One region of the Brachybacterium horti genome, then DNA from elsewhere that is predicted to be linked to it. Evidence: riboswitches for the same ligand, from Rfam matches in the RefSeq annotation. Region 1 holds a riboswitch; each other region holds the start of a gene.
The links. A riboswitch is a leader RNA that binds a small molecule or an ion and turns the genes downstream of it on or off. The one in region 1 is predicted to bind thiamine pyrophosphate.

Region 1 (5,677 bases):
CTGTACACCGCGAACATGCCGCCGAAACCGATCGCGCCGATCCCGAGCCCGAACCACACCCGGCCGCGGCGCAGCGCCCCCAGCTCCCCGCGGATCGAGCCGGTGCCCGTGGAGCCCTCCGGCTCCGGCACCAGGCGCCAGATCGCGAGGGTCGACGCCGCCGCGAGCACCACCACGATCACGTACGCCGAGCGCCAGCCCACCGACTGCCCGAGCGCCGTCGACGCCGGCACGCCGAGCATCGTCGCGATCGTCAGGCCCAGCATCACGAGGGACACCGAGCGGGCGCGCCGCCCCGGCGGGGACAGGCGCGAGGCGACGAGCGCCGAGACCCCGAAGAACGCGCCGTGCGGCAGCCCCGCCACGAAGCGGGCGAGGGCGAGCACGGTGAAGCTCGGGGCGATCGCCGAGGCCAGGTTCCCGAGGCCGATCAGCGCGATGAGCACCACCAGCAGCCTCGCCCGGGGCACACGCACCGCGGCGATCGTCACGAGCGGCGCCCCGATCACCACGCCCAGCGCGTAGAGCGTGATGAGCATGCCCGCCTGCGGCACGCTCACCTCGAGCGAGCGGGCGATCTGCGGCAGCAGGCCCATCGACGCGAACTCGGTGGTGCCGATCGCGAAGGCGCCGAGCGCCATCGCGAGGATGACCAGCCGCAGCCGGCCCGGGGGCAGGGGAGCGGGGGCCGCAGGCGGCAGGGTGGGGGTCGAGGTGCTCAACGGGGACTCCAGCGCGGGGTGGTTCAGGGCATCGCTGCCGACGCTGGCACCGGTGGGGACCCCTCGATCCTACGGGCGGGCGGGCACCGATGGGGAGGGCAGGTACACCGTGCCGCCCTGCTCGCGGAACTCCCGGGACTTCGCCTCCATGCCCTCGAGCGCGATCCGCTCCTGGGCGGGCATGTCCCCGTAGGTGTCGCGGATGTCCTGCGAGATCCGCATCGAGCAGAACTTCGGCCCGCACATCGAGCAGAAGTGCGCCGTCTTCGCGGGCTCCGCCGGGAGCGTCTCGTCGTGGTACGCCTCCGCGAGCTGCGGGTCCAGGGACAGGCCGAACTGGTCCCGCCAGCGGAACTCGAAACGGGCCTTCGAGAGCGCGTCGTCCCGGTCCCGGGCGCCGGCGTGGCCCTTGGCGACGTCCGCCGCATGGGCGGCGATCTTGTACGTGATCACGCCGGTCTTCACGTCGTCGCGGTCCGGGAGGCCCAGGTGCTCCTTGGGCGTGACATAGCAGAGCATCGCCGTGCCGTACTGGGCGATCTCGGTGGCGCCGATCGCGGAGGTGATGTGGTCGTACGCGGGGGCGATGTCCGTGACGAGCGGGCCCAGCGTGTAGAACGGGGCGCCGTGGCACAGCTCCTGCTGGCGCTCCACGTTCTCCCGCACGAGGTGCAGCGGCACGTGCCCCGGGCCCTCGACCATGACCTGCACGTCGTGCTCCCAGGCGCGGGCCGTGAGCTCCGCGAGCGTGTCGAGCTCCGCGAACTGGGCGGCGTCGTTCGCGTCCGCGAGGGAGCCCGGGCGCAGTCCGTCGCCCAGGGAGAAGGAGACGTCGTAGCGGGCGAAGATCGCGCAGAGCTCGTCGAAGTGCTCGTAGAGGAAGTTCTCGCGATGGTGGGCGAGGCACCAGCCGGCGAGGATCGAACCGCCGCGCGAGACGATCCCGGTCACGCGGTCCGCGGTCAGCGGCACGTGGCGCAGCAGCACGCCCGCGTGGATCGTCATGTAGTCCACGCCCTGCTCGCACTGCTCGATCACCGTGTCCCGGAAGATCTCCCAGGTCAGGGCGTTCGCGTCCCCGCCCACCTTCTCAAGCGCCTGGTAGATGGGGACCGTGCCGATCGGCACGGGGGAGTTGCGCAGGATCCACTCGCGGGTGGTGTGGATGTCCTCCCCGGTGGAGAGGTCCATGACGGTGTCCGCACCCCAGCGGGTCGCCCACTCGAGCTTCGCGACCTCCTCCGCGATCGACGAGGTCACCGCCGAGTTCCCGATGTTCGCGTTGACCTTCACGAGGAACGCGCGGCCGATGATCATCGGCTCCGCCTCCGGATGGTTCACGTTCGCGGGGATGATCGCGCGGCCCGCGGCGAGCTCGCTGCGCACGAGCTCCACGTCGCAGCCCTCGCGCAGCGCCACGTACCGCATCTCCGCGGTGATCTCCCCGCGGCGGGCGTAGTGCATCTGGGTGACCCGTCGGCCCTCGAGGCCGCGCAGCGGCTCCCGCCGCGCACCCCGCCACTCCGCGCTGGCCTCCCCGCGGCGCACGGCGCTGCGGCCGTCGTCCTCGAGGCTCCGACCGCGACCCGTGTAGCCCTCCACGTCGCCGCGGCCGCGGATCCAGTCCTCGCGCAGCGGCGCGAGGCCCTCCTCCGGCTCACAGCCGGGGCCCGCGGTGCGATAGACGGTCACGGGCGGGTTCTCCGCGCCGCTCGGGGCGGGGTCCTGGGTGATCCGGGTGACGGGCACACGGATGCCGTGCTCGGGATCCTCGAGGTGGTCGAGGGTGTGGGTGGGGTAGTTCTCAGGGCGTGCGGACATGCAGTCGCTCTCCTTCTTCCTTCGCCGGCATGACCCGGGCAGGTTCGGTCGGTACTCGGACCGCGACAGTCCGATCTCAGCCCGTTGCGACGGGCACCCGAGGGATCGGCGAGCACCGTACCCCAGGAGCGGGAAGGCCGGCGGCGCCGTCCGTCGGAGGGACCGCCAGGAGCGACGAAGCCCCAGCCCCAGCCCGGCCTCCCCGAGCCCCGGCCCGGCTTCCACGGGCCGCAGTTCGGCGCGCCCGTGTGCGCTCCGGACCGTCGCGAACGGCGGGACGGAGCCCGCTACGGCATGGCCCTCGTCGCCACCGTGATCGGCTCCTACCTGCTCTCGCAGTGGTCCCCGGTCGGGTTCGTCGGCTACGACGACTCGCTGCTGAGGCTCCAGGGCATCCTCCAGCTCGGGATCGGCCTGCTCGTGCTCGCCGGAGGTCTCGCCCTCGCGCCCACCGCCCTGTGGCGGGCGGCGCTCGCCGCGGCGGTCGTCGTCGTGCCCGTCCTGCTCGGGACGGTCCTCGTGATCCCGTACCTCCGGGGCGACCTGGACCTGCCGCAGCCCTTCCCGCGGATGCTGGACCTCTCGATCCTCGGCCCGGCCGTGGGGCTGCTGGGCTGGCTGATCGTGCGCGGACGCAGCCCGCTCACCTACCTGCTGGTGCTGGGCTTCCTGCTGATCCTCCCCGCGCAGTGGGCGGTCATGTACCACGGCATCCCGAGCCCCGTGCTGTGGGGCGTCGAGCTCGTGCTCGCCGCGGTGATCGGGATCGCGGCGGCGTGGCTCGCGGCGCTCGGGTCGCGGTGGCTGCCGGGGGCCGTGCGGCGGTGACCTGCCGGAGGGGGCCGCTCAGGGGCGCGTGACGAACCCCTGCTCGACCATGAAGTCGAAGGCGACGTCCGCCGGGAGCTCGCCGCCCTCGTCCACCCGCAGGTTCATCGCGCGAAGGGCGTCGTCCGTGATGGCGGGGGAGATCTGGTCGAAGACGTCCGCGAGCTCGGGGTGCTTCTCCAGCGTCGCGGTGCTGAGCACCGGGGCGACGTTGTAGGCGGGGAAGTACCCCTTGTCGTCCTCGAGGATCGTCAGGTCCAGGCTCTCGATGCGGCCGTCGGTCGTGAAGACCTCGCCGAAGTTGCAGGAGCCGCGGGCGGTCGCGGTGTAGACGGCGCCCGTGTCGTAGATCGAGATGTTCTCCTCGGGGACGCCGTCGGCGGCGTCGCGGGGGATGCCGTACTCCTTCAGCAGCGGGATCAAGCCGTCCGCGCGGGAGTTGAACTCGGGCTCCACGCAGATCGTGCGGTCCTCGACGGGGAGGTCAGCGATCTCGCTCAGGGAGCTGATGCCGCCCAGCTCCTCGACGGCGTCGGAGCGCACGGCGAGGGCGTAGGTGTTGTTCAGCGGCGCGGGCGGCAGCCAGGTGAGCCCGTTGGCCACGTCGGCATCGCGCACGGCCTCCCACTGCTCCTGCTTGTCCGGGATGCCCTCGGTCTCGCCCATGTAGGTGAGCCAGGCGGTGCCCGTGTACTCCCAGGTCATGTCGGCGTCGCCGGAGGTCATGAGCTCGCGCACGGGGACGGAGCCGGGGACGTTGGTGAGGTCGTCCACCTGGAACCCGGCGGCCCGGGCGGCGATCACGCCGATCTTGCCGAGGATGAGCTGCTCGGTGAAGTTCTTGCCGGTGACTGTGAGCGAGGCGTCGGCGGGGAGGCCCTCGATGGGGGTGATCGAGCCGGGGGCGACGTCCGGTGTGTAGGCGGTCGCGGGGCGCAGGCCGCAGCCGGCGAGGGGCAGCAGGGCGAGGCCGGCGAGGGCGCCGAGGTGCCGGCGGGAGATGCCGCCGGATCGCTCCGCGGAGGAGGTCGCGGGGGAGGAGGAGGTGCGGGGCATGGTCACAGTCCCTTCGGCCGGGCGATGTGCTCGACGACCCGGCCCACCCAGTCCACGATCAGGGCGAGCAGGGCGATGAGCAGGGCGCCCGCGATGAGCACCGTGAACAGGTAGAGGTTCACGCCCGTGGTGATGAGCAGGCCCAGGCCGCCGCCGTTCACGAAGGCGGCGAGGGACGCGGTGCCGACCAGCAGCACGAGGGCGGTGCGCACGCCGGAGAGCATGACGGGTACGGCGAGCGGGAGCTCCACGCGGAGCAGCACGGACAGCGCCGTCATCCCCATCCCGCGGCCGGCCTCGACGAGCCGCTGGTCCACGCCGCGGATCCCGATCATGGTGTTGCGCAGCACGGGGAGGACGGCGTAGAGCACGAGCGCGATCACCGCGGCCCGGAACCCGTCCGGCACGAGCGCGGCGATCAGCACGATGAGGCCCACGGCCGGTGCCGCCTGCCCGAAGTTCACGACCGCCAGGATCGGCTCGGCGACCCGCCGGAACGGCTTGCGGGTGAGCAGGACCCCGAGCGGGATCGCGATGACCAGCACCAGCACGGTCGAGACGAGGGTGAGGGCGAGGTGCTGGCCGGTGAGGTTCAGCAGCGTCGCCGGGTTCAGGGTGTTGCGCTCGGTGTCGCTCAGCGGGGCGACGGCGAGCCAGACGGCGAAGCCCGCGAGGATCGCGAGCAGCACCGCGATCTGCACGCCGAGGGCGCGCCATCCGCGCCGGGTCTCCTCTGCGGCGGCGGAGGTCCCGGTGGCGGCGGGGGTCGCCGACTCCGGGGGCGAGGAAGGGGGTGCCGTGCTCGTAGAGGTCTCAGACATCGGAGGCCGCCTCGCGGCTCTCGTCCGCCTCGTCGTCCGGCACGGCCTCGACGGCCCCGGTGTTGGTGCCGACGGGCGCATCGCTGGGACGCTCGGCCGCGGCGTCGCGGGCCGCGGAGATCGCGGCCATCACCGTCTCGACGTCGACGACGCCCTCGAAGACGCCGCCGCGCCCGGTGACCAGGGTCGCGCCCGCGCTCGAGACGAGCATCGTGTCCAGGGCGTCGTTGAGCGTGGCGCCGGAGCCCACCACGGGCAGCGCCGGGTCGAGCTCGGTGGGCAGCGTCGTCATCCGGGAGAGCGCGCGGCGGTGGGGCCAGGCGATGGGTCGGCCGCGGAAGTCGGTGACCACGACGTGGCCGTGCCCGGCCTCCTCCGCGCGCCGCAGGGCCGCGGCGGCGTCCCCGCCGGCGTCGGCGACGACGGCGT
Region 2 (5,677 bases), on a different contig from region 1:
GCCGCGCGCGTCGAGGGCGAGGGCCTGCTGCTCCGCACCGCGCAGGGAGTCCACGAGCAGGGCGAGGGTCGCGCCGGCGAGCATCCGCGGGGAGCGGCGGCCGCCGCGGCCGCGCAGCACCCGGGTCGAGGTGATGATCTCCCACTGGCGGCCCGTGTGCCCGGCCCGCACGAGCGCCGCGACGACCGCGACGACGGGCCGCGCCGGCCAGCGCAGCCGCCCGCCCAGCGCGTCGCCGAGGGCCGTGACGTCCAGGCTCGTGAGCGCGATGACCCCGGGGGCGACGAAGGCGGTGATCCGGCAGGCCTCCTTGAGGCCCAGCAGCCAGGCCTCACCGCTGAGCGCCGGGGCCTCGCCCAGCAGGGCCGTCGTCCAGGCGAGGCTCACGGCGGAGAGCAGCACCGGGGCGAGCCGCCAGACCGCGCCGCGCACGGACCGGAGCGCGAGCGGCGCGAGCAGCACCGTGGGCAGCAGGGCGAGCAGCCCGCCCTGCAAGGTGGAGACGGCGTAGGAGCCGACCGCCGCGAGGATGCCGATCAGGCAGAGCGTCAGCGGGTTCAGGGCGTCCGCGGGCCGGCGCGCGGCGCGGGGGACGGGGAGGATCCGACGATCGGGTTCGGCGGAGGCCCCGGGGGCGGGGGGCGTTGCCCCGGCCGACGCGCTCGCCGCCGTCGGGGCGGGGGAGGGGGTGCCCTCCAGGTTGTGCCGGGACCCGGCGGCCGCGACGAGCACCGGGTCGTGGGAGGCGGCGACGACGGCGGTGCCACGGTCTCGGGCCTCCTCGAGCAGGGCGAGGACTGCCGCTCGCCGCTCGGCGTCCAGGCCCACGGTCGGCTCGTCGAGCAGCAGCACCTCGGGCCGCGCCGCGAGGGCGGCGATGATCGCGAGGCGTCGCTGCTCGCCGCCGGAGAGCCGATGCGGGTTCGCGCCGGCGAGATGGGCGAGGCCAGCGCGGTCCAGCAGCGACTGCGTATCCGCCGCGGCCGCGGGATCCGCTGCGTCGCCGAGCTCACCGCGCACGGTCGAGGCGAGGAAGAAGTGCGCCGGGTCCTGGGGGACCAGCAGCAGCGAGCCGGGCCGCCGGCCGGCCTCCGCGGCGAGGGAGCGCAGCAGGGTCGTCTTCCCCGCGCCGCTCGCCCCGGTGACGGCGGTGAGCAGGCCCGGATCGATCCGCAGCTCGGCCTCCGGGGCCGGGCCCGGGGCGGGCTCCGTCTCCTGCAGCTCGGGACGCCGGGCGAGGACCTCCGCGGGTGGGCCGTCGGCGAGCACCTGCGCGCCGGGGCCCAGCACGACGATCCGGTCGAGGTGCTCCCGCCACGGCTCCACGTGGTGGTCGGCGATGACGAGGGTCCGCCCGGCGGAGGCCTCGAGCACGGCGCGGCGCACCGCGGCCGCCGCCGCCGGATCGAGCATGCTCGTGGGCTCGTCGAGCAGCATCGCCTCGGGGTGCAGGGCGAGGGCGCCCGCGAGGGCCACCCGCTGCTGCTGCCCGCCGGAGACGGCGAGCGGGTCCCGGGAGCCGTCGACGTCGACCGCTGCGGCCTCCAGGGCGCGCCGCACCCGCTCGTGGATCTCGGGGCGGGGGAGGGCCGCGTTCTCCGGGCCGATCGCCGCGTCGCGCGCGACGGTCGCACCGACCACCGCGTGCGCGGGGTTCTGCAGCAGCAGCCCCCGCTCCCCGGGGCGGGAGGGCCCGGCGGGGGCCTGCTCGAGATCCCCGGCCTCGGGGTCGAGCAGGCCCGCCAGGGCGCGCAGCACGGTGGACTTCCCGCTCCCGCTCACCCCCGTGAGCAGCACCCTCTGCCCGGCGGGCACGCGCAGGCGCAGGCCGTCGAGAGTGGGCTCGTCGCGGCCCGTGGGGCGCCAGCGCACCCCGTCCAGGAGCAGGTCCCTCACGCAGCCGCCCTCACGAGACGGTCGTGGCGGCGGCGCGGCGCTCGCGATCCCGGTCCCGGCCCGCGGGCAGCGCGTCGAGGGCTCCCGTCGCGCCGAGGGCCCGCACGGCCGCCCAGCCGAGGGCTCCGCACAGCAGCGCACCGGAGACCAGGAAGAAGGCCAGCAGCAGAAGGGCGAAGGTCCAGCTCATCTCGGGGTAGTAGGAGAAGCGCTCCCACACCCATTCGAGCGCCGCCGCGATCACGCCGCCGAGCATCGCGACGGGCAGCGTGAAGCGGCGGTAGACGAAGAGCAGGAAGCCGATCTCGACGCCGCCGCCCTGCAGCAGGCCCGAGACGACGGTGCCCCAGCCCCACTGGCCGCCGAGGATCATCTCGAGGGTCGCGGCGACGAGCTCCGCGAGAAGCGCCGCGCCGGGCTTGCGCACGATGAGCGCGGCGAGCACGGCGGGCAGGAACCAGATGCCCGCGAGGATGCCCTCGGCGGGCTTGAAGGCCGCGGTGAGCGGCCCGATCAGCGAGTACAGGGCCCCGTAGCCCAGGAACGCGACCCCGAAGGCCGCTCCGATCGCGACGCTGACCAGCAGGTCGATCGTCCTCATGCGTGTCATTCCGACTCCTCTCCTCGTGGAAAGGGGCGTCGGGGCACCGGAGGCGCCGCGACGGATATCCCGACTCCCTCCGCCGGCATGACCCGGTTCAGGTTCGAGGGTCTGCGCATGCGCGCACTCTCAGCACCGTGCGGTGCTCCCCTGTCAGTGGATGACCGCGGGCCAGTCTACCGCCGCGCGCGGATCGCCTGGTCGATCGCCTCCGCGGTGGACCGCGGGTCCGTGGGGGAGAACAGGTAGTGGGTGCCGCCGCGACCGATGATCTCGACCTGGGTGCCCGGCCGGGTCACGAGCAGGCGGTAGGTCGCCTGCGTCTCGGCCAGGGTGAGGGTGCGGCGCGAGCCGACGGCGGTGAGCTGCTCCGGGGCGGGGGTCAGCGCGCGGCCGCGACGCCAGCCGTAGCCGCCCACGGTGACGCCCACGACCGTGGCGTCCAGCTCGCGCAGCTGCACGCCGCGGAAGTCCTCGACGGGCCAGGTGGCCTGCGGCCAGAACCCGCCGAGGCTCACGGTCACCCCGCGGCCGTCGACCAGGATGCGCGTCGCATGGTGCATCCACGTCCACACGGCGAGCAGCGCGAAGAGCACGGCCGCGGCGACCAGCAGCGGCGGCGGGACGGTCGCCCGCACGAGCGCGAGCACCAGCAGCACGACCCCGGAGGCGGCGGTGAGCGCGATCCGCGTCCAGCCCACGGCCGAGGGCCGGGTCGTGTCGGTGTACGAGGGCGCCTCGGGCCTCATGCCCGCCCCGCGTGCGCGCTCACCAGATGCGGACGCGCTCGGCGGGCGCCCGGTACATGCCGTCGCCCTCGCGCACGTCGAACGCCTCGTGGAAGGCGTCGAGGTGGCTCACCACCGTGTTGCAGCGGAACTCCATCGGCGCATGGGGGTCGATCGCGAGCCGGCGGATCGCCTCCTGCGGCCGGGTCAGCCCGCGCCACACGGTCGCCCAGGACCAGAACACGCGCTGCAGGCCGGTGAGGCCGTCGAGCTCGGGGGATCCCTCGCCCGCCGTCGCGAGGTAGGCCTTCACCGCGATCGTGAGACCGCCGAGGTCGCCGATGTTCTCGCCGACGGTGAGGGCGCCGTTGACGTGGTGGGCGTCGTCGAGGTCCCGGGGCGAGAGCGCCGAGTACTGCTCGATGAGGGCCGCGGTGCGCTCGTCGAAGGCGGCGCGGTCCTCCTCGGTCCACCAGGTGACGAGGTTGCCGTGGCCGTCGAACTTCGAGCCCTGGTCGTCGAAGCCGTGGCCGATCTCGTGGCCGATCACGGCGCCGATCCCGCCGAAGTTCACGGCGTCGTCGGCCTCCGCGTCGAAGAACGGCGGCTGCAGGATCGCGGCGGGGAAGACGATCTCGTTGCGACCGGGGTTGTAGTAGGCGTTGACCGTCTGCGGGGTCATGTGCCACTCGGTCTCGTCGACCTCGCCGCCCACCTTCGCGTACTCGAACCCGGCGTCGAAGCGGCGCGAGGCGCGCACGGTCGCGACGAGGTCGCCCTCGACGATCTCGAGGCCCTCGTAGTCCCGCCAGGTCTCCGGGTAGCCGATCTTCGGGACGAACAGGGAGAGCTTCTCGAGCGCCTTCGCGCGGGTCTCCTCGGTCATCCAGTCCAGGCCCTCGATCGAGACGCGGTACGCCTCGAGCAGCGCGGCGACCAGACGCTCCATGTGCGCCTTGTGCTCCGGCGGGAAGTGGCGGGAGACGTACTCGCGGCCCACCTCGAAGCCGACGGCGCCCTCGACGAAGCCGACGCCGCGCTTCCAGCGCTCACGCAGCTCCTCCGCGCCCGAGAGCACGGTGCCGAAGAAGGCGAAGTTCGCGTCGACGAGCGCCGCGGGGAGATAGGGGGCGTAGGCGGAGACGGTGTGCACGGCCATCCAGGCGCGCAGCACCGCGAGGTCCTCGGCCGCGAGCAGCTCGGCGGCCGCGGAGACGAACTCGGGCTGTCCCACGGAGACCACGTCGAAGGTCCCCGCGGGGGCGCCGGTCCCCTCGACGAAGGCGTCCCACGGGAAGGCGGGGGCGAGCTCCGCACGCTGCGCGGCGGTCATCGGGTTGTCGGACTTCTCGCGGTCGCGCACACGGACGACGTCGACGTGGCACGCGGCGAGGCGGGTCTCGAGATCCAAGACGGCCGCGGCGAGCGCCTCGGCGTCGCCCTCGGGGAGGCCGGGGCGGCCGGGGAGGTCGGCCAGGCGCGCGAGCTCGGCGAGGTGCGCGACGTAGGCCTCGCGGATCGCCGCATAGGACTGCTCGCGGTAGTAGGACTCGTCCGGCAGACCCAGACCGCCCTGGTGGATCTTCACCTGGTAGCGGCTGGAGTCGTGGTCGTCGGTCCACACGTAGGCGAGGACGGCGGAGGTGCCCGAGTCCGGGGAGGCCATGAGGCGCACGAGGTCCTCGAGGGAGGCCGCCTCGCCGATCCCGCCCAGCAGCGGCTCGAGCGGCGCGATGCCCGCCGCCTCGATCGCCTCGGTGTCCATGAACATCCGGAACAGGCGGCCGATCCGTCCCGGCTCCTCCGCGCCCGCGGCATCCTCGACGATCTCGCGGACCTGCTCCTCCGAGAGGTCGCGCAGCGCGTGGAAGGCGCCGTCGGTCGAGCGGTCCGCGGGGATCGTGTGCTCCCGCAGCCACGTGCCGTTGACGTGGCCGAAGAGGTCGTCCTGGATCCTCACCGCCTCGTCACGGGTGCTGAGGTCGAGGCCGGAGGGGCGGGGTGTCGTCATGAGGGCGACCTTTCTGACGGTCAGCGGGCGAGGGCGGTGGTCGGGCGTGGGTCAGGCGGTGGCGAGACCGAGGACGGCGAGCAGCAGGGTGAGCACGCCCACGCCGAGCGGGACGTACGCCCAGGCGGTGCCGGCGCGCTCCGCCGGCGGGCGGCGCTGGAGCACGAGCGTGGAGAGGCCGGAGCCGATCGAGAGCACGGCCGTGCCGATCACGAGCACGGGGGAGAGGATGACCAGCACCGTCGCCCCCACCTGGAAGCAGGCGGTGCCGATGACGTCGAGCAGGCGCATGACGACCGTGGAGCGGGCGCCCACACGATGGTGCAGGAGCGTCGCCACGGCGTCCTCCGCCCACTGCGAGGGGCTCGCGATCCGGCGCCGGGTGGAGACGGTCTGCGCGGTGGCCAGCACGAGCCACACGATCGCGGCGCCCGCGCCGAT
Region 3 (5,677 bases), on a different contig from region 1:
CCGTCGAGCTCGGGCCGCTCGAGCACGAGGTCCAGCAGCGCCTCGCACTCGGCGAGGACGACGTCGGGCCGGCGCGGCCAGCCGCGGTTCAGCCCCGCGTCCCCGTACCCGGTGGACATCGCCGGGTCCGGCATCAGCACCGCGTAGCCGCGGGCGGTGAACAGCCACGGGCACCAGCGCCAGCTCCACGCGTTGTAGGAGGAGTGCGGGCCGCCGTGCACCCACAGCAGCGTGGGCGCGGGATCCTCGGCGCTCGCCCCGGCGGGCGTGCACAGCCACCCGGGCACCTCGACACCGTCCACGGTGGTGCGCACCTTCTCGAGGGTCCCGGGCAGGGGGCCGACGGCGCCCGGCGCGGGCAGCTCCACGACGCCCTCCGCGGTGATCCGCACCGGGCGGGGCGGCGTCGCCACATCGCTGCGCAGGGCGAGCACGGAGCCGTCCTCCGCGGGGGAGAGGGAGGAGAACACGCCGCCGTCGGCGAGCGTGGAGACGGCACCGGTCGCGGGGTCGACCGCGAGCACCGCTCCGGAGGAGTGCAGGTCCCCGCTCACGAGCAGCGTGCCGCCGTCGGCCTGCCACACCACCTGCCCGGCGGTGAGGTCGCCGAGGTCCACCGCGACCACGCCGCCGCCCTCGAGGTCGTGGATCTCCAGGCGCCCGTAGCTCGTGTCCGTCGGGGTGGAGACGGTGGAGCGGGTGACGGCGAGGAGCCGGCCGTCCGGGGACAGCGCGGGGGAGTCGTAGCCGTGCTCGTCCGTCGCCTCGAGCAGCGCCGTGCGCTCGAGGGTCGCCACGTCGATGCGGACCAGGCCGGTGCGGGTCTCGCCGCGGGCGATCCGCTCGGTCCACTCGGTGACGACGGTGCGCCCGTCACGGGAGAGCACGGCGGAGGCCGTGTGCAGCGGCAGGGTGCCGGCGTCCGGTGTGAGGTCCCGCAGCTCGCCCTGCGCGGTGACGATCAGGAGGTGGCGGGAGGAGTCGCCGCGCTCGTGGTCCCACTGCCGGATCGGCATGCCCGTGTGCCAGATCGTCGTGCGCTTCGCGTCCTTCCGCGCCGCGCGGGCCTCGGCGTCCTCCTCGAGGCTCACCCCGGGCAGCACGCTCGTCGCGGCGAGGATCGTGCCGTCGCCGGCCACGTCGAGCAGCTCGAGCCCACCCGGCGCGTGCGCGAGCACCTGCGCCTCCCCGGTGAGCGGGAGCCGCCAGATCGCCGTCGTCCCCTCGGGTGCGTCCCCTGTGGGATCGGGACGGGAGGAGGTGAACAGCAGTGAGCTGTCCGGCGCGAAGCGCGGCGAGGACTCGCCCTTCTCCGAGACCGTCAGCCGCCGGGCCGGGGCGCCGACCGTGCGCTCCCAGATGGAGGGGACCAGGCGGGAGAGGCGCTCGTCGGCCTCCTGCACCACCGCGACCGCCCGGCCGGCCGGGCCCGCGGCGATCGCGGAGACCCGCGGCACGCGCAGGAACGCCTCCACGTCACGGAGGTCGAGGGACGGGGAGGCGTTGACGTCAGCGGTCATCCCTGCACGCTATCGAGCCAGGCCACGGCCAGTGCGCGATCACGGTTGCGATGCGGTCACGGACCTCCTCGACGGTGCCCGGCAGGTGCACCATGGGCCCATGGTCCGCCGACGCACCCTCCTCGCCGCGCTCGCCGGAGCGGCCGGCCTCAGCGGCTGCGACGGCCCGGCGACGCGCCCGGAGGACGAGGTCACCGCCGCGAGCTGCATCGACTGGATCTCCCTGGAGACGCCCGAGGACGCGGCGGCGGAGTCCGATGCCGTCGTGCGCGGCACGGTCGACGGTCCGCCCGCGACGGGTCGCTACGAGCTGTACGACGTGCCGCTGTGGACCGTGCAGGTCGCCGAGTGGGTCTCCGGAGCCCCGGCGGATGGTGAGGGGACGAGCATCGAGGTGCTCTCGTTGCCGTACAGCTGCGGGGAGAGCCGCGACGCCCTCACCGGGATCGAGGACGCCGGTGAGGTCTACCTGTTCCTCCGTGCCCGCGGAGACCGGTGGGAGACGGTCACCGGCTACCGCGGGATGGTGCCCGCTGCCGAGGACGGCTCGATGCCGGGGAGCTGGCCGGACGAGATCGGCTGAGGGCGGCGAGTGGGGAGCTGGGCGGCAGGCCACCATAGGACCTGCATCGTCATGAGGTGGAGAGCGGGAGGTCGTTATGGGGAGTTGGGCACACCGCGTCGGCAACTGCCTTTTCGACGCGGTCCTGGCCGTTCTCATGCTCGGCGCGGTGATCGTGATGCTCCCGATCGTCCTTCCGGTCCTCCTGGTCGTCTTCGTCGTCTCCCTGGTCCTCTCCGCGCTGCGCGGTGAGCCTGACGTCGAGCTCCCGGACGTGGAGCTCCGACTCTTCGCCGACGACGGCGAGGATCCCCTCGACCCCCTGAGCGAGTCCGAGGTCATCAGGCGTCGCAGCGGCCCGGAGTCCAATGTCATCGAGACTGCCGAACACGAGGTCCTCATCAGCTCACCCGCCACCGCCACGTGGCCGATCCGCATCCGGATGCTCTCCTGCCCTTCGACAGCGCCCCGAGACGGTGACGAGGCGGAGATCCTCATCGGCCCGTGGGAGTACACGGGATGGGAGATCCTGGACTACGGCAATGCGGGGGAGGCAGTCGCCGCAGCCGTCGCGTATCTGGAGAACGGGATCAAGGTTCGCGTCATCAAGGAGCGGGCGGAGGCGTTCCTGTTCCATCGGCTGTCGGGATTCTGGTGGAAGCCGGGGGAGAAGCTGGTCAGCACGCTGCGCCAGGAGTGGTTCCGGGAACTGCCGGGGCGACCGGCGACGGCGGCGGAGGAGAAGGCTTTCATTGCTGGGGCGATGGAGTGCGCTGAGGGCCCGCGGCTCTGCTGACGCCGTTCAGGGCAGGCAGGCGTCAGGCACTCGCCCGTGGTCGGCGTCCAGGGCAACCGGGCGCCGGCTGCACGGCGTCCCCCTGGTTCCGTGGCCCTGACCTCAGATCTCCGTGGACACGTCGACCCGGCGCGACCCGCGCCTGGGATACTCGATCGCGGACACGGGGTGCGCCGCCGGCGCTGAGATCACACCCGTGGAACCTGATGCAGCTCGTACTGACGAAGGGATGTCCGCCATGCGCTCGCGCCTGCCCGCGACCGATGCACCCACCATCGACGAGGTCGAGCACCCCGGCCCCGTCGGCCCGCCGGACCGTCTGCCGCCCTCGGGGCGTGCCGCGCTCCGCGCCGGCGTGGTCGGGAACTTCATCGACAACGTCCACGTGTTCCTGCCGCTCACCGCGCTCACCCCGGCGCTGGCCACGGTCGCGGGCCCCGGGGTCGCGGCGGCGACCGGCGCGATCGTCGTCATCGCGATGATGCTCGGCCGGCCCGTCGGCGGGGTCGTCTTCGGCCGGATCTCCGACCGCCTGGGCCGCACCCGCACCACGCAGGTCGCGATCGCCGGCACCGCCGGGTGCGCGCTGCTGATCGCCGCGATGCCCACGCACGAGCTGCTGGGCGCGGGCACGATCGCGCTGATCCTCGGTCTGCGCTTCCTGGGCGGCATCTTCGTCGCCGGGGAGTACTCCGCCGCGATCCCGCTCGCCATGGAGTGGTCGCCGCCGCGCCGCCGCGGCCTCATGAGCGGCCTGATCCTCTCGATGGCGCCGTGGGCGCAGGGAGCGATCGCCTTCGCGACCGCCACGCTGCTGCTGGTCCTCGGTCCGGAGGAGTACGCCGTCTGGGGCTGGCGACTGCTGTTCGTCGTCGGCGCGCTGCTCTCGCTGGGGATGCTGCTGTACTACCGCTCGCACGTCGTCGACGCGCCGATCACCCGCCGCGCCGGGCCGGACGGGGACGCGCCGGGCACGGAGACGACGCCACCGGTGCGCGGCGGCGTCCGGCAGGTGCTCGCAGGCCGCTGGTCCGGCGCCTTCCGGCAGGCCTTCGTCATGATGACGGGGCTCTGGCTGCTCACGAACACGACGGTCCTGCTGCTCACCGCGCGGCTCGGGGAGGGCGGCGCCCTCGCCGCCACCGAGGTCGCGCTCGCCATGGGCATCGCCTCCGTCGCCCAGGCGCTCGCGATGGCGCTCGCCGGGCACCTCTCCACGGTGGTCGGCCGGCGCCGACTGCTCACGCTCTGGGGGATCGCCGCCCTGCTCCTCGGGCCACCCCTGTGGTGGGCGGCCGTCGGCTCCGGGAGCCTCGCCCGGGCGGCGCTCTGCGCGGCGCTGCTGCAGGTGGTGACCGTCGCCGCCTACGGCCCGGTCTCCGCGTACCTCTCCGAGCGGTTTCCCACGGTCGTGCGCTCCACCGGGTACGGCTCCGCCTACAGCCTCTCCCTCGTGCTGCCGGCCCTGTACCCCTTCTACCTGCCGCTGCTCGCCGGGATCACCGGCCCCCGCGGCTCGGTGCTGCTGCTCATGGTGCTCGGGGCGGCGCTGCTGATCCTCGGCGCCCGGCTCGGCCCGCGCCTCGCGCCCGCGGACCTCGACGGGGACCTCGACGCGGTCGCGCTCGCCGAGGAGCGGTGACGGCGCTCAGCGGCGGGCGATGACCTGGTAGGTGTTCCAGTGCTTCGGCCCGGAGAAGGAGCCGCCGTCCCGCTCCTCCTCGACGATCTCGATCACGTCGAGATCGCGGGTCATCGCTTCGGCAGCGTCTGTGCGAGCGCGTCGAGCACGGGGCGCACGCTCGGATCCCTGTCGATCGCCAGCACCTCGCACCCGTTCTCCGGGAGGAACCGGGACTCGATCCCGGCGCCGCAGCCGAGGTCGATGGCGAACGGTCGCCGCGGCGCAGGCACCCGCTCGCGGAGCGCGGCCAGCGCTCGCCGGGCCAGCGGGCGTGGCGGGCGCCCGGCCTGCGCGGCGTTGTACGCGCTGAAGTCGCGATCGGAGTCCCGAGATGGAAGCGCCATGACGGCACCGTACGACGGGCACACCTCCGGGATGATGGACGGATGGAGATCCCGGTCCAGATCAGTCGCTGCACCCCGGCCGACGTCGCGCTGCTCGCGGCGCGCGAGCCGCCGGGACGGGGCTTCGCCCGCCATGCGGCGGCGCGCCAGGGGCGAGGGGAGAGCACCTTCCTCATCGCCTGGAGCGGTGAGGTCCCCGTCGGCTCCTGTGAGGTGGACGAGGGGGAGCTCCCTCTGCTCAAGAACCTCAGCGTCGATGCGGCGGCACGGGGCCGAGGCGTCGGCAGCCGGCTGATGGAGGCGGCCGAGGAGCTCGCGCGGCCCCGCGGACGGATCGCCTGCGCCGTGGGGCTGGACAACCCGCGCGCCCGACGGCTCTACGAGCGACGCGGCTACCGTGGGACCGGCCAGCTCGAGACCGTCTCCTACGAGTACGTGGACGACGGGGGCGTTGGGCGGACGGCCACCGAGACCTCGGAGACGCTCGTCAAGGGCCTCGGAAACGCCTGAGCTGGCCGTCGCAGGCGTGCGCCGCCACTCTGTTCGGATCGGTCGCTTCCGAACGGTCGGGACCGAGCGATCGGTCTCCTTCGATGAACAATCGGGGAATCATGCTCGCATCCGGGGCAAAAGTCTGCGAACCTAGTGCTCGGCACATCGTTCGCGGCGTGTCGCCGGACCCTGATCGGGGTCCACGTCGTCGGCGGAGCGTCTTCCGGCGGCAGGCATCATTGGCCGAGACCCGGCCGACGACATCGAAGGATTACAGGA

Region 2: linked by a shared signal. The riboswitch ahead of ACYVAP_RS10360 (ECF transporter S component) and the one ahead of thiC (phosphomethylpyrimidine synthase ThiC) in region 1 are both predicted to bind thiamine pyrophosphate.
Region 3: linked by a shared signal. The riboswitch ahead of ACYVAP_RS01435 (MFS transporter) and the one ahead of thiC (phosphomethylpyrimidine synthase ThiC) in region 1 are both predicted to bind thiamine pyrophosphate.

What each region holds. Positions count from the first base shown of each region.
Region 1 is NZ_BAAHAM010000004.1:195,860-201,536, reverse strand. It holds gene ACYVAP_RS13790 (MFS transporter) at 1-722, opposite strand, end outside; gene thiC (phosphomethylpyrimidine synthase ThiC) at 792-2,543, opposite strand; TPP riboswitch at 2,543-2,652, opposite strand; gene ACYVAP_RS13780 (hypothetical protein) at 2,838-3,371, shown strand; gene ACYVAP_RS13775 (glycine betaine ABC transporter substrate-binding protein) at 3,390-4,427, opposite strand; gene ACYVAP_RS13770 (ABC transporter permease) at 4,430-5,248, opposite strand; gene ACYVAP_RS13765 (ABC transporter ATP-binding protein) at 5,241-5,677, opposite strand, start outside.
Region 2 is NZ_BAAHAM010000003.1:203,074-208,750, reverse strand. It holds gene ACYVAP_RS10365 (ATP-binding cassette domain-containing protein) at 1-1,896, opposite strand, end outside; gene ACYVAP_RS10360 (ECF transporter S component) at 1,907-2,497, opposite strand; TPP riboswitch at 2,555-2,659, opposite strand; gene ACYVAP_RS10355 (hypothetical protein) at 2,674-3,246, opposite strand; gene ACYVAP_RS10350 (M13 family metallopeptidase) at 3,266-5,236, opposite strand; gene ACYVAP_RS10345 (hypothetical protein) at 5,288-5,677, opposite strand, start outside.
Region 3 is NZ_BAAHAM010000001.1:286,548-292,224, reverse strand. It holds gene ACYVAP_RS01450 (alpha/beta fold hydrolase) at 1-1,520, opposite strand, end outside; gene ACYVAP_RS01445 (hypothetical protein) at 1,621-2,103, shown strand; gene ACYVAP_RS01440 (hypothetical protein) at 2,252-2,878, shown strand; TPP riboswitch at 3,033-3,125, shown strand; gene ACYVAP_RS01435 (MFS transporter) at 3,108-4,520, shown strand; gene ACYVAP_RS01430 (hypothetical protein) at 4,631-4,906, opposite strand; gene ACYVAP_RS01425 (GNAT family N-acetyltransferase) at 4,949-5,416, shown strand.